DNA from 3 places in the Methylobacterium sp. Leaf89 genome. Region 1 is predicted to be linked to each of the others. Evidence: predicted binding sites of a transcription regulator. Region 1 holds the regulator's gene; each other region holds the start of a gene.
What was found. The regulator LexA, encoded in region 1, represses DNA repair genes until DNA is damaged. The targets are predictions, from matches to a motif close to TGTTCNNNNTGTGTTCNG.
Positions count from the first base shown of each region.

Region 2: a site for LexA is predicted at 1,195-1,212, ahead of ASF18_RS18135 (PA0069 family radical SAM protein). Genes of this name have one in related genera too.
Region 3: a site for LexA is predicted at 2,066-2,083, ahead of uvrA (excinuclease ABC subunit UvrA). Genes of this name have one in related genera too.

Region 1 is NZ_LMML01000032.1:23,497-26,770, forward strand. Features, by position in the region: gene sfsA (DNA/RNA nuclease SfsA) at 1-398, opposite strand, end outside; gene ASF18_RS22400 (DUF937 domain-containing protein) at 562-1,347, shown strand; gene lexA (transcriptional repressor LexA) at 1,693-2,445, shown strand; gene ASF18_RS22410 (ComEC/Rec2 family competence protein) at 2,439-3,274, opposite strand, start outside.
Region 2 is NZ_LMML01000029.1:589,750-593,023, forward strand. Features, by position in the region: gene moaB (molybdenum cofactor biosynthesis protein B) at 1-519, shown strand, start outside; gene ASF18_RS18130 (hypothetical protein) at 550-1,071, opposite strand; gene ASF18_RS18135 (PA0069 family radical SAM protein) at 1,241-2,365, shown strand; gene ASF18_RS18140 (ribonuclease HII) at 2,331-2,960, opposite strand; gene ASF18_RS18145 (glycosyltransferase family 1 protein) at 3,025-3,274, opposite strand, start outside.
Region 3 is NZ_LMML01000029.1:852,936-856,209, forward strand. Features, by position in the region: gene uvrA (excinuclease ABC subunit UvrA) at 1-1,945, opposite strand, end outside; gene ASF18_RS19315 (nitrate- and nitrite sensing domain-containing protein) at 2,429-3,274, shown strand, end outside.

The DNA.
Region 1 (3,274 bases):
GGCGGCATCCCCTCCCCGGTGGCGAGGAAGTCGACCCGGCTGGCACGGGCGTAGCGGACTTCGGGGCGCAGGCCCGTGTAGCCGGCGAGGCAGGGCAGGCCGCTGGCGGCGAAGGCCTCCGCCACCAGGGCGTTCGGCCGCATCGTGTTGATGCCGACCCATTGCCGGCCGCCGGGCAGATCCGCCTCCACCAGTTCCCAGGAAAAGGGGAGCTTGCGCGTCGGGCTCCGGACGTCGGACAACAGGGCCCGCGCGCCCGGCACCGCAAGTCCCAGCATCGCCCCCGGGTTGGGGCAATGGGCCGTGATCACGGACCCGTCGGCAAGCTGCAGGTCGGCGAGAAAGCGCTTGTAGCGACGCACCAGGCGCGCCTCGATCAGGGGCGAAGGGAAGCGCATCGCGGGTCCGGGGCAAGAAACGGGTTGATACGGGCCCCCGTCGACGGGGAATCGGGCCGTCGTGAGGCGCCCGGGCTGGTCAGTACCGACCGGATGCGACAGAATTCGCGCGGCGCGCCCGGGTCGATGACCGGGAAAGCCGCAGTTCGTCCGCGAGGCCGCCATGTTCAATCTGTTCGACATCCTTCAGGCGCAGGCGGGCCCCAACGCGCAGGGTTTCGGACGGCAGTTCGGTTTGTCGCCGGAGCAGAGCCTGCGCGCGATGGAAGCCCTGCTTCCGGCCCTCACGATGGGGCTGCAGCGGAACGTCGCCCAGGATCCGACCGGCTTCGCCCACCTCTTCAATCTCGTCGGCCCCGCCGCGCCGAAGGCGTCGAGCGCGACGCCGCAGATGGACATGCTGGTCCAGCAACTCTTCGGCTCGCCCCATCTGAGTCAGGCCGTTCTGCAGCAGGCCGCTGCCGTCAGCGGCGTGGCGATGCCGGCCTTGAAGCAGATGCTGCCGATCATGGCCGGCATGGTGGTGGCGGGGATCGTCCACGTCATGATCAACCAGCCGCCTGCCGCGGCGCCGGCCCCGCGCGCCGAGGCGAACCCCTTCGGCTTCCCGCCCAATGCCTGGTCGGAGATGATGCAGGCGTTCCTGAACTCCGGCGCCAAGGCCCCGAAGCCCGCGACGCCCTCGCCCCAGGCGCGACCGCGTGCGGCGTCGACGTGGCTCGCGGCTTCGCCCCGGCCGGAGTCCGCCGCGCCGGACAGGTCGGCCACGGAAGCGCCCTTCGACGTGATGCAGCAGATGTTCCAGACGGGCCTGGAGGTGCAGCAGGAGAACGCCCGCGCGATGCAGCGCCTGTTCGATACCTTCTGGCAGGATCCCCGCAATCCCACCGAGACGGGCGGCAACGGTTCGGGTGACCGGCCCAAGGCAGGGCGCACCGGGCAGCGCTAGCCGAAGACCCGCCGTCGGCGACGCCGGCAGAGGATGGCACAGAACCGATCGTCGCCGGGCCATCGACCCGAGGGCGCGGCGCCCTGCCGACCGGTCCCGACGCCGGCCGTCCAACTCGTTCGTCGGATCGGGGCACCACTCGATCGCAGCGATGGCCGCAGCGGCAGGCCGGCGTGGCGCTCGGGCGACGCCCAGATCTGCCCTTCCCGAAGGGATCGAACGGATCGGGCCCGAGAGGCTTGAGATGGGAACCCTTGCAGAACACTTACGGAACGTTTAACGTGTTCGTGGTTTGTTTCTAGTGCCACCCGCCGCGATCCGTTGCGCTAACGAAGAGTGTCCCGCATGTTGACGCGTAAGCAGCTGGACCTGCTCCAGTTCATCCAGCTTCGGATGCGCGAGAGCGGCGTTCCCCCGTCGTTCGACGAGATGAAGGACGCCCTCGACCTGAAGTCGAAGTCGGGCATTCACCGCCTGATCACGGCCCTGGAGGAGCGCGGCTTCCTGCGCCGGCTGCCCAACAGGGCGCGGGCCATCGAGGTGATCCGGATGCCGGAGAGCCTCGGGGGGAATGCGGGCGCCCCGCGCGCCGCTCCGGCCTCCGAGGTTCGCCGCTTCACGCCGAGCGTGGTCGAAGGCGGCAAGGGCAAGGGCCTGCCGGCCGGCGCATCGGTGTCCCGACTGCCGACCACGCAGGCCACCGACGAGAGCGGTCGGGCCGTGACCATCCCGGTGATGGGTCGGATCGCGGCCGGTACGCCCATCTCGGCCATCCAGGAACAGAGCCATTCGGTGACGATGTCGCCGGATTTCCTGGCCGGCGGCGAGCATTACGCCCTGGAGGTGCGCGGCGATTCGATGGTCGATGCCGGGATCCTCGACGGCGACCTGGTGGTCATCCGCAAGCAGGACACCGCCAATACGGGCGACATCATCGTGGCCCTCATCGACGACGAGGAGGCGACGCTGAAGCGCCTGCGCCGGCGTGGATCGTCCATCGCCCTGGAAGCGGCGAATCCGGCCTACGAGACGCGGGTCCTCGGGCCGGATCGGGTGCAGATCCAGGGACGTCTCGTCAGTCTGGTGCGCCGCTACTGAAGGGGGTCCCCGTCCGGTTCATCGCCGGACGGATCCGACGGGTCGCGGGTGCGATCGGGGATTTCCGGTAAGACCGACGCCGGCGGTGTAGAAGATGGCAAGGACGTTCCCGGCGGGTCCAACGGCTTGCGCAAAGGCGTCGCACGCCAGGGCACGACATCCCCGGGATGCTTCGCGGAGGCGAGGGGCGGCCCATCGCGGGTGAGGCGAATCGCGGTCGCACCGTGCGATCCCAGGAAATCCCGGTCGATGACGATCGATGCGGCGCAGCCCCCGGGCGTGGATTGCCGGGTGATCAGGATGTCGGCCCTGGCGCAGTCCTCTCCGAGGGCACGCTTGTCGGTGGTCAGGGCGAGCACGCGGCCGTCGGGTGTGGTCAGGGTACAGCCCAGGCGATCGCAGCGCGCGCCCTCGAACCCCGTGACGTCCTGCACCCGTCGGTCGTCTCCATCGGCCTTGAGCCATTGCGCGAGCACGAAGGGGGGCGGCCGGCCAAGGGTGGCGAGCCGCCCGTTGCGCTGGCGGATGGCGGCGCCCGCCCCCTCCCGATCGACGTAGATGTCGTAGCGATCCGGGGCAGCCGCACAGGCGATGCCGATCGCTGCCGGAATGAGGCCGAGCCAGCGCAGCGACGAGGCCGGGAGCGTCAGGACGATCAGGGCGGCGGCCAGGAGGCCGAGGGCCCCCGTGCCGAAGGCCGGGACCACGACGACGGCGTTGCCGAAGCCCGCGATCCAGGTCGAGATGGTCAGCATCCCCCGCACCGCCAGGCCCATGGCCCACCAGACCGGCTGATCCAGCGCGAACGGATAGGCGAGGATGCCCAGAA
Region 2 (3,274 bases), on a different contig from region 1:
GTCATCGCGGTCCTCACGGTATCGGACACCCGCAGCGAGGAGGACGACCGCTCCGGCGACACCCTCGTCGAGCGCCTCACGGCGGCGGGGCACACCCTGGCCGCCCGCGCCATCGTCCCCGACGAGGTCGAGGCGATCCGCGGACAGGTCGAGCGCTGGAGCCGTGACCCGGCCGTCGACGTGGTCATCACCACGGGCGGCACCGGTTTCACGGGCCGCGACGTGACGCCCGAGGCCATCGAGCCCCTGTTCGAGAAGCGCATGGATGGTTTCTCGGCCGTCTTCCACCGCATTTCCTACGACAAGATCGGAACCTCGACCTTGCAGTCGCGCGCCACGGCGGGCGTCGCGAACGCGACCTACATCTTCGTTCTGCCCGGCTCGCCCGGCGCCTGCCGCGACGCTTGGGACGGCATCCTAGCCGCGCAGCTCGACTACCGCCATCGGCCCTGCAACTTCGTCGAGATCATGCCCCGCCTGGACGAGCACCTGCGTCGCGGCGCTTCGATCTCGGTGTAGGCGGGACGGTCGACCCGCGATCCGCGGCGATTACGCCCGATCAAGGCGCGCCGCGAGCGGGCGGGCCTTCAAACGGCGGTTGAATTTCGGGCCCGCCAGCAGGCGTTCGCGGCGCACCAGATCGCCTGGGCGTGGAGCGTTCACGCCGATGACGCGCTCCCCTCCGGCGGCCAGGCGTGCCGGCAGGCCGGTATGGGGGCGGCGCAAGCGGGCCAAAGACACCTCCGGGCGGGCCGTCCCGATGAAGCGGTCCAGAAGACGGATCCAACCCTCGGCGGGAACATCGCCGGCCTCGAGACACAGGACCCAGTCCCGGCGCGCGATCTTCGCACCGGCCGACCAGGGCGACGACCCACGACCACGCAGAACGACCGTTGCGCCGGTCGCCTCGGCCACGGCCTCGATCATCGCATTCGCGACCGGCACGACGATCACCGCGTCACCGACGAGTCCTGCCGCAACTCCGGCGACCAGCGCGCCTAGCGTATCGGCGAGGTGATCGACGGAATCGGGATCGGCAGGCCGCGCCACGAAGATGAGAGCCGAAAGCATGCGCGCGCATACCGTATTTTCGCGTAGCGCCAAGCCACATCGCGGCGACGCAGACGACGCAAATGGGTAGAAACGCGACACGACACGCGTTCTGCCTGAAATTTTTGCAGCGACCCGAACATTTGTTCATGATACGTTCTCGTCCGATCCCAACGGATGAACACCGCCTATGCCAGCCGACGCCACTCGCCCATCGTCCGCCGGCCCCGCGGCTGCGCGACGCCTCGGCGAGACCACATTGCAGCCGATGGGGCGGCGGGGCCGGGGTGCCACGGCCAATCCGAGCGGACGGTACGAGGCGGCCCGACGGGAAACCTTCGACGACGGCTGGTCCGGGAATGAGGAGGCGGTCCCCGTCCGGACTGAGGTGCGGCCGGAGCGTGCCCGCACGCTGATCACCCGCAACACCTCGCCCGACATCTCGTTCGATCGCTCGATCAATCCCTACCGCGGCTGCGAGCACGGCTGCGTCTACTGCTTCGCCCGTCCGAACCATGCCTATGTCGGCCTGTCACCGGGCCTCGACTTCGAGACCAAGCTGTTCCGGAAGGTGGGTGCCGGCGCTCTGCTCGAAACGGAGTTGTCGGCACCGGGCTACCGTCCCGCCACCATCGCCCTGGGCACCGCCACCGATCCCTACCAGCCGATCGAACGGGAGCATCGCGTCACCCGCGCGGTGCTGGAGGTCCTGGCGCGGTTCCGCCACCCGGTCGGCATCGTGACGAAATCGAATCTCGTCGTGCGCGATCTTGACCTCCTCACCGACCTCGCGCGCGACGGTCTCGTGAAGGTCGCGATCTCGGTGACCACCCTCGATCCCGTCCTGGCACGCCGGCTGGAGCCCCGCGCGCCGCATCCGCAAAAGCGCCTGGACGCGATCGCCCGCCTGAGCGCCGCGGGCATTCCCGTGATGGTCATCGCCGCGCCGATCATCCCTTCTTTGAACGACCACGAGCTCGAGGCGATCCTCGCCCGGGCCCGGGGGCTCGGCGCCGTGGAGGCGAGCCACGTACTCCTGCGCCTGCCGCTCGAACTCGATGATCTGGTGAACGACTGGTTCGCCGAGCATTACCCAGGTCGCCAGCGCCACGTCATGTCGCTGGTCCGCGCCGCGCGGGGCGGAAAGGCCTATGACGCCGCTTTCGGCACGCGGATGACCGGCACCGGCGCCTATGCCGACCTGATCCGCCAGCGCATGCGGCTCGCCCGGCAGCGCCTCGGCTATCCCGAAGTCCGTCGTCGCCTGCGCGTCGACCTGTTCAGGGTTCCGCGCGACCAGTTGAGCCTGTTCTGAGGTCGTGGGCGCGCGTGAAGCTGAGCCGATGATGGGGCGAGCGGCCGCGGTGTGCAAGGCCGGCGAGATGGGTGCGCGTGCCGTAGCCGACGTTGCTCGCCCAGCCGTAGTCCGGGTAGCGCCCGGCCAGCCGACGCATCAATGCGTCGCGCAGGGTCTTGGCCACGATGGAGGCGGCGGCGATCTGCGGCACCAGCCGGTCGCCGCCCACCACGGCGCGGCCGGGGAGGGCGAGTCCCGGAATCGTGTCGCGGCCGTCGACCCAGACCGGTGCGTCGAGATGCAGGCCGAGGACCGCGCGCCGCATGGCGTCGAGGGTGGCGGCGCGGACGTTGATCCGGTCCACCAGCGCGCGCGATCCGGCCGCCACCGCGACGCGGGCCCACGCCCGGATGAGTGGAGTCAACGCCTCGCGCTCGGCCGCCTTCAGGCGCTTGCTGTCGTCGAGACGCGCCAGAAGCTCGGGCGGGAATGCAGCCGGCGCGAACCACACCGCCGCGACGATCACCGGGCCGCAGAGGGCCCCCCGCCCAACCTCGTCGCAGCCGATCACGGCCGGGTAGGTCTCCGCCAGGCGCGGGTCGAAGGGCGGCATCGGCAGGGTCCGGGCAGGGGGCTGATCCCTTCCCCTAGCGTGCGCGGTCAGTCGGGTCCACGCGTCAGCCGAGTTCGACGATGCCCCGCGATGGCGTGCCCGCGGCCCGTACCCGGACGGACGTGCTGCCATGGGCTTGAGCGATGTTGTCGTAGAACTGCCGCGCGCTCTCGGCCCAGGTGTACCGCAGGGCTTCGTTGCGGCAACTCTCCCGCGGAATTGCCAAGGCGGCCAGGGCGGCCGCACGCAAGTCGTGATCGAGGACGCCGGCACCGGTCCGGCCGATGACGTCGAGGGGCCCGGTGACGGGATAG
Region 3 (3,274 bases), on a different contig from region 1:
GCGTGCCCTTCCGTCCCTTGCGACGCGCCGTCGGTACCCGCACGCTCATCTCGCCGGTGAGATACTTGGCGGTCAGCGAATCCGGGTTCTTCAGCACCTCTTCGGGCGTGCCCTGGGCGATGATCCGTCCGCCATGGATGCCGGCGCCCGGGCCGACATCCACGACGTAGTCGGCCTGCAGGATCGCGTCCTCGTCGTGCTCGACCACGATCACCGAGTTGCCGAGGTCGCGCAGGCGCTTCAGCGTGCCGAGCAGGCGCTCGTTGTCGCGCTGGTGCAGGCCGATGGACGGCTCGTCCAGCACGTAGAGCACGCCGGTCAGCCCGGAGCCGATCTGGGAGGCCAGACGGATGCGCTGGCTCTCGCCGCCGGACAGCGAGCCGGAGCCGCGCGCCAGCGTCAGGTACTCGAGCCCGACATCGATCAGGAAGGTCAGCCGGTCGCGAATCTCCTTGAGGATCCGGTAGGCGATCTCGTTCTGCTTTTCGGTGAGCTTGCCCGGCAGCTCCGAGAACCATGCATGGGCATTTCGGACCGAGAGGGCGGTGATCTCGCCCACATCGTGCATCGCGATCTTGACCGAGAGTGCTTCGAGCTTCAGGCGCTTGCCGCCGCAGGTGGCGCAGGGCGTCTCGCTCATGAAGCGCGCGATCTCCTCGCGCGAGCTGTCGCTCTCGGTCTCCTTGTAGCGCCGCTCCAGGTTCGGGATGACGCCCTCGAAGGGCTTGTTCACCTCGTAGGCGCGCATGCCGTCGTCGTAGGCGAAGCGGACCGCTTCAGAACCGGTGCCGGACAGGATCACGTCCCGGGCCTTCGTCGGCAGATCGGCCCAGGCGACCGTGGTCTTGAAGCCGAAGTGGCGGGCCAGCGCGTCGAGGGTCTGGCCGTAATAGGGAGAGGTCGACTTCGCCCAGGGACCGACGGCACCGCGCTTCAGGCTGAGCTTGGCATCCGAGATCACGAGCTCCGGGTCGATCCGCATCTCGTGGCCGATGCCCCCGCAGGTCGGGCAGGCGCCGAAGGGATTGTTGAACGAGAAGAGCCGCGGTTCGATCTCCGCGATGGTGAAGCCGGAGACGGGGCAGGCGAAGCGCGACGAAAAGGTGATGGCCTCCCGCGGCGCCGCGCCCTCCGGCGTCTCGGCGAACTCGATCAGGGCGATGCCGTCGGCGAGTTCCAGGGCGGTCTCGAAGGAATCAGCCAGCCGCGCCGCGATGTCCGCCCGCACCACGATCCGGTCCACCACCACGTCGATGTCGTGCTTCAGCTTCTTGTCGAGCTTCGGCACGTCGTCGATGGCGTAGTACTCGCCGTCGATCCGCAGGCGCTGGAAGCCCTTCTTCTGGAACTCGGCGATCTCCTTGCGGTACTCGCCCTTCCGGCCGCGGATCACCGGCGCCAGGAGGTAGAGTCGGCTCTTCTCCGGCAGGGCCAGGACACGGTCCACCATCTGGCTGACGGTCTGGCTCTCGATCGGCAGCCCGGTCGCGGGCGAGTAGGGAATGCCCACCCGCGCCCAGAGCAGGCGCATGTAGTCGTAGATCTCCGTGACGGTGCCGACCGTCGAGCGCGGGTTCTTCGAGGTGGTCTTCTGCTCGATGGAGATCGCCGGCGAGAGCCCGTCGATCTGGTCGACATCGGGCTTCGACATCATCTCCAGGAACTGGCGCGCGTAGGCCGAGAGGGATTCGACGTAGCGGCGCTGGCCCTCGGCGTAGATGGTGTCGAAGGCGAGCGACGATTTGCCGGAGCCGGACAGACCCGTGAAGACCACGAGGCGATCGCGGGGAATCGTCAGGTCGATGTTCTTCAGATTGTGCTCGCGCGCGCCGCGCACCGAGATGACCCGCGCGTCGCGAGCCCCGTCGAACAGCGCCTCGATCTTGGCTTCGACCCGCTCGGCCTCGGCTTGCGATGTCTTGGCAGCGGCTTTGGCTTTGGCCATGGAGTCTCTTCGGAACGTCTTCGGCGCGGAACTCGTCGGGACTCGACCGGAGCCCCTGCGGCATGTCGGGCGCACCACCGCGTCGGGCAAGGCGCGCGCCACGCATAGCCGCTCTTCAGCTAGAACAAAAAGCGTACGCGGACAATATCGCGGCCTTCCGGCAGAGGTTTCGGCCGCCGCGACCGCACCGAATGGCAGTGAGGGAGTTCGCTGCCGACGGTTTGGAAGACGCGGCCCCCGCGGCTTCGGCCGCAGGATTGGGCCGACCCCTGTGGCCTCCGCAGACGGATCAGATGCTTCGCGGTCCAGCGGTCGCGTGAGTGAAGCGGATCACAAAGCAACTGGATGGTTCGCTGAAGCTCCCGACCCGCTCTGCCTAAAATTGAGGGGACCGACCAAAATTTGATCATAAGATAAATTTGAAACACAACTTTTACCGGCTGCTCCGACAGTGCCGCAGCGTTTCGAAGCAGGTTTCATGTGATGTCCGCCGGTCTTTTTTCATCGCTGCGCATTCGGATTCTTCTGGTTGCCCTCGCTCCATGTCTTGCGTTTGCGATGGTCGTGGGCCTTGCCATCACCGAGCGGATGAATGCTCGGACCCGAATGGTCCATGTGCAGGACCTCGTCGGCATGGCGGGCCAGGTCAGCGCCCTGGTGCACGAAGCCCAGCGGGAGCGCGGGGCATCGAGCCTCTATCTCGCCGCCAAGGGAACCAAGTTTCGGTCCGAACTCGATGCGCAGCGCCTGCGGACCGATGCCGCCCGGGCAGCCCTGGACGCGGGCCGGGCCGGCCTCGACCTCGCCGCCTTCGGAGCCGGCGTCGCCCGTCGCAATGCGGCGCTGACCGAGCAGCTGGCGGCGATCGCCCCCCACCGCACGGCGGTCGACGGGCTCGGTCGCACGCCGGCCCAGAACATGGGGCTGTATTCGGGGGTGATCGCGAGCGCGCTCGACCTGGTGCGCGAGGTCTCCCAGGTCGCCGCCAGCGCCGATCTCGCCGCCCGCATCAGTTCCTACTCGTCGTTCCTCGCCCTCAAGGAGCTGGCGGGCCAGGAGCGGGCCGCGGCCTCGGCGATCTTCGGCGCCGGCCAGATCGATCTTGCCGGCCACGAGCGCCTGGCGGGTCTGAGCGCGGGCCAGGGCACCTACGAATCCCTGTTCCGCCTCGGGGCCGAGCCGGAACAGGTGGCCCTCCTCGATGCCGGCAAGGCTGCGCCCGCGGCCCGGGAGGTCGATCGTCTCCGCCGCCTCGTTATCGACACGCCCCCCGGCACGCCGCTCGCCTTCACCGATGCGCCCGCCTGGTTCCGCCTCGCGACCGAGCGC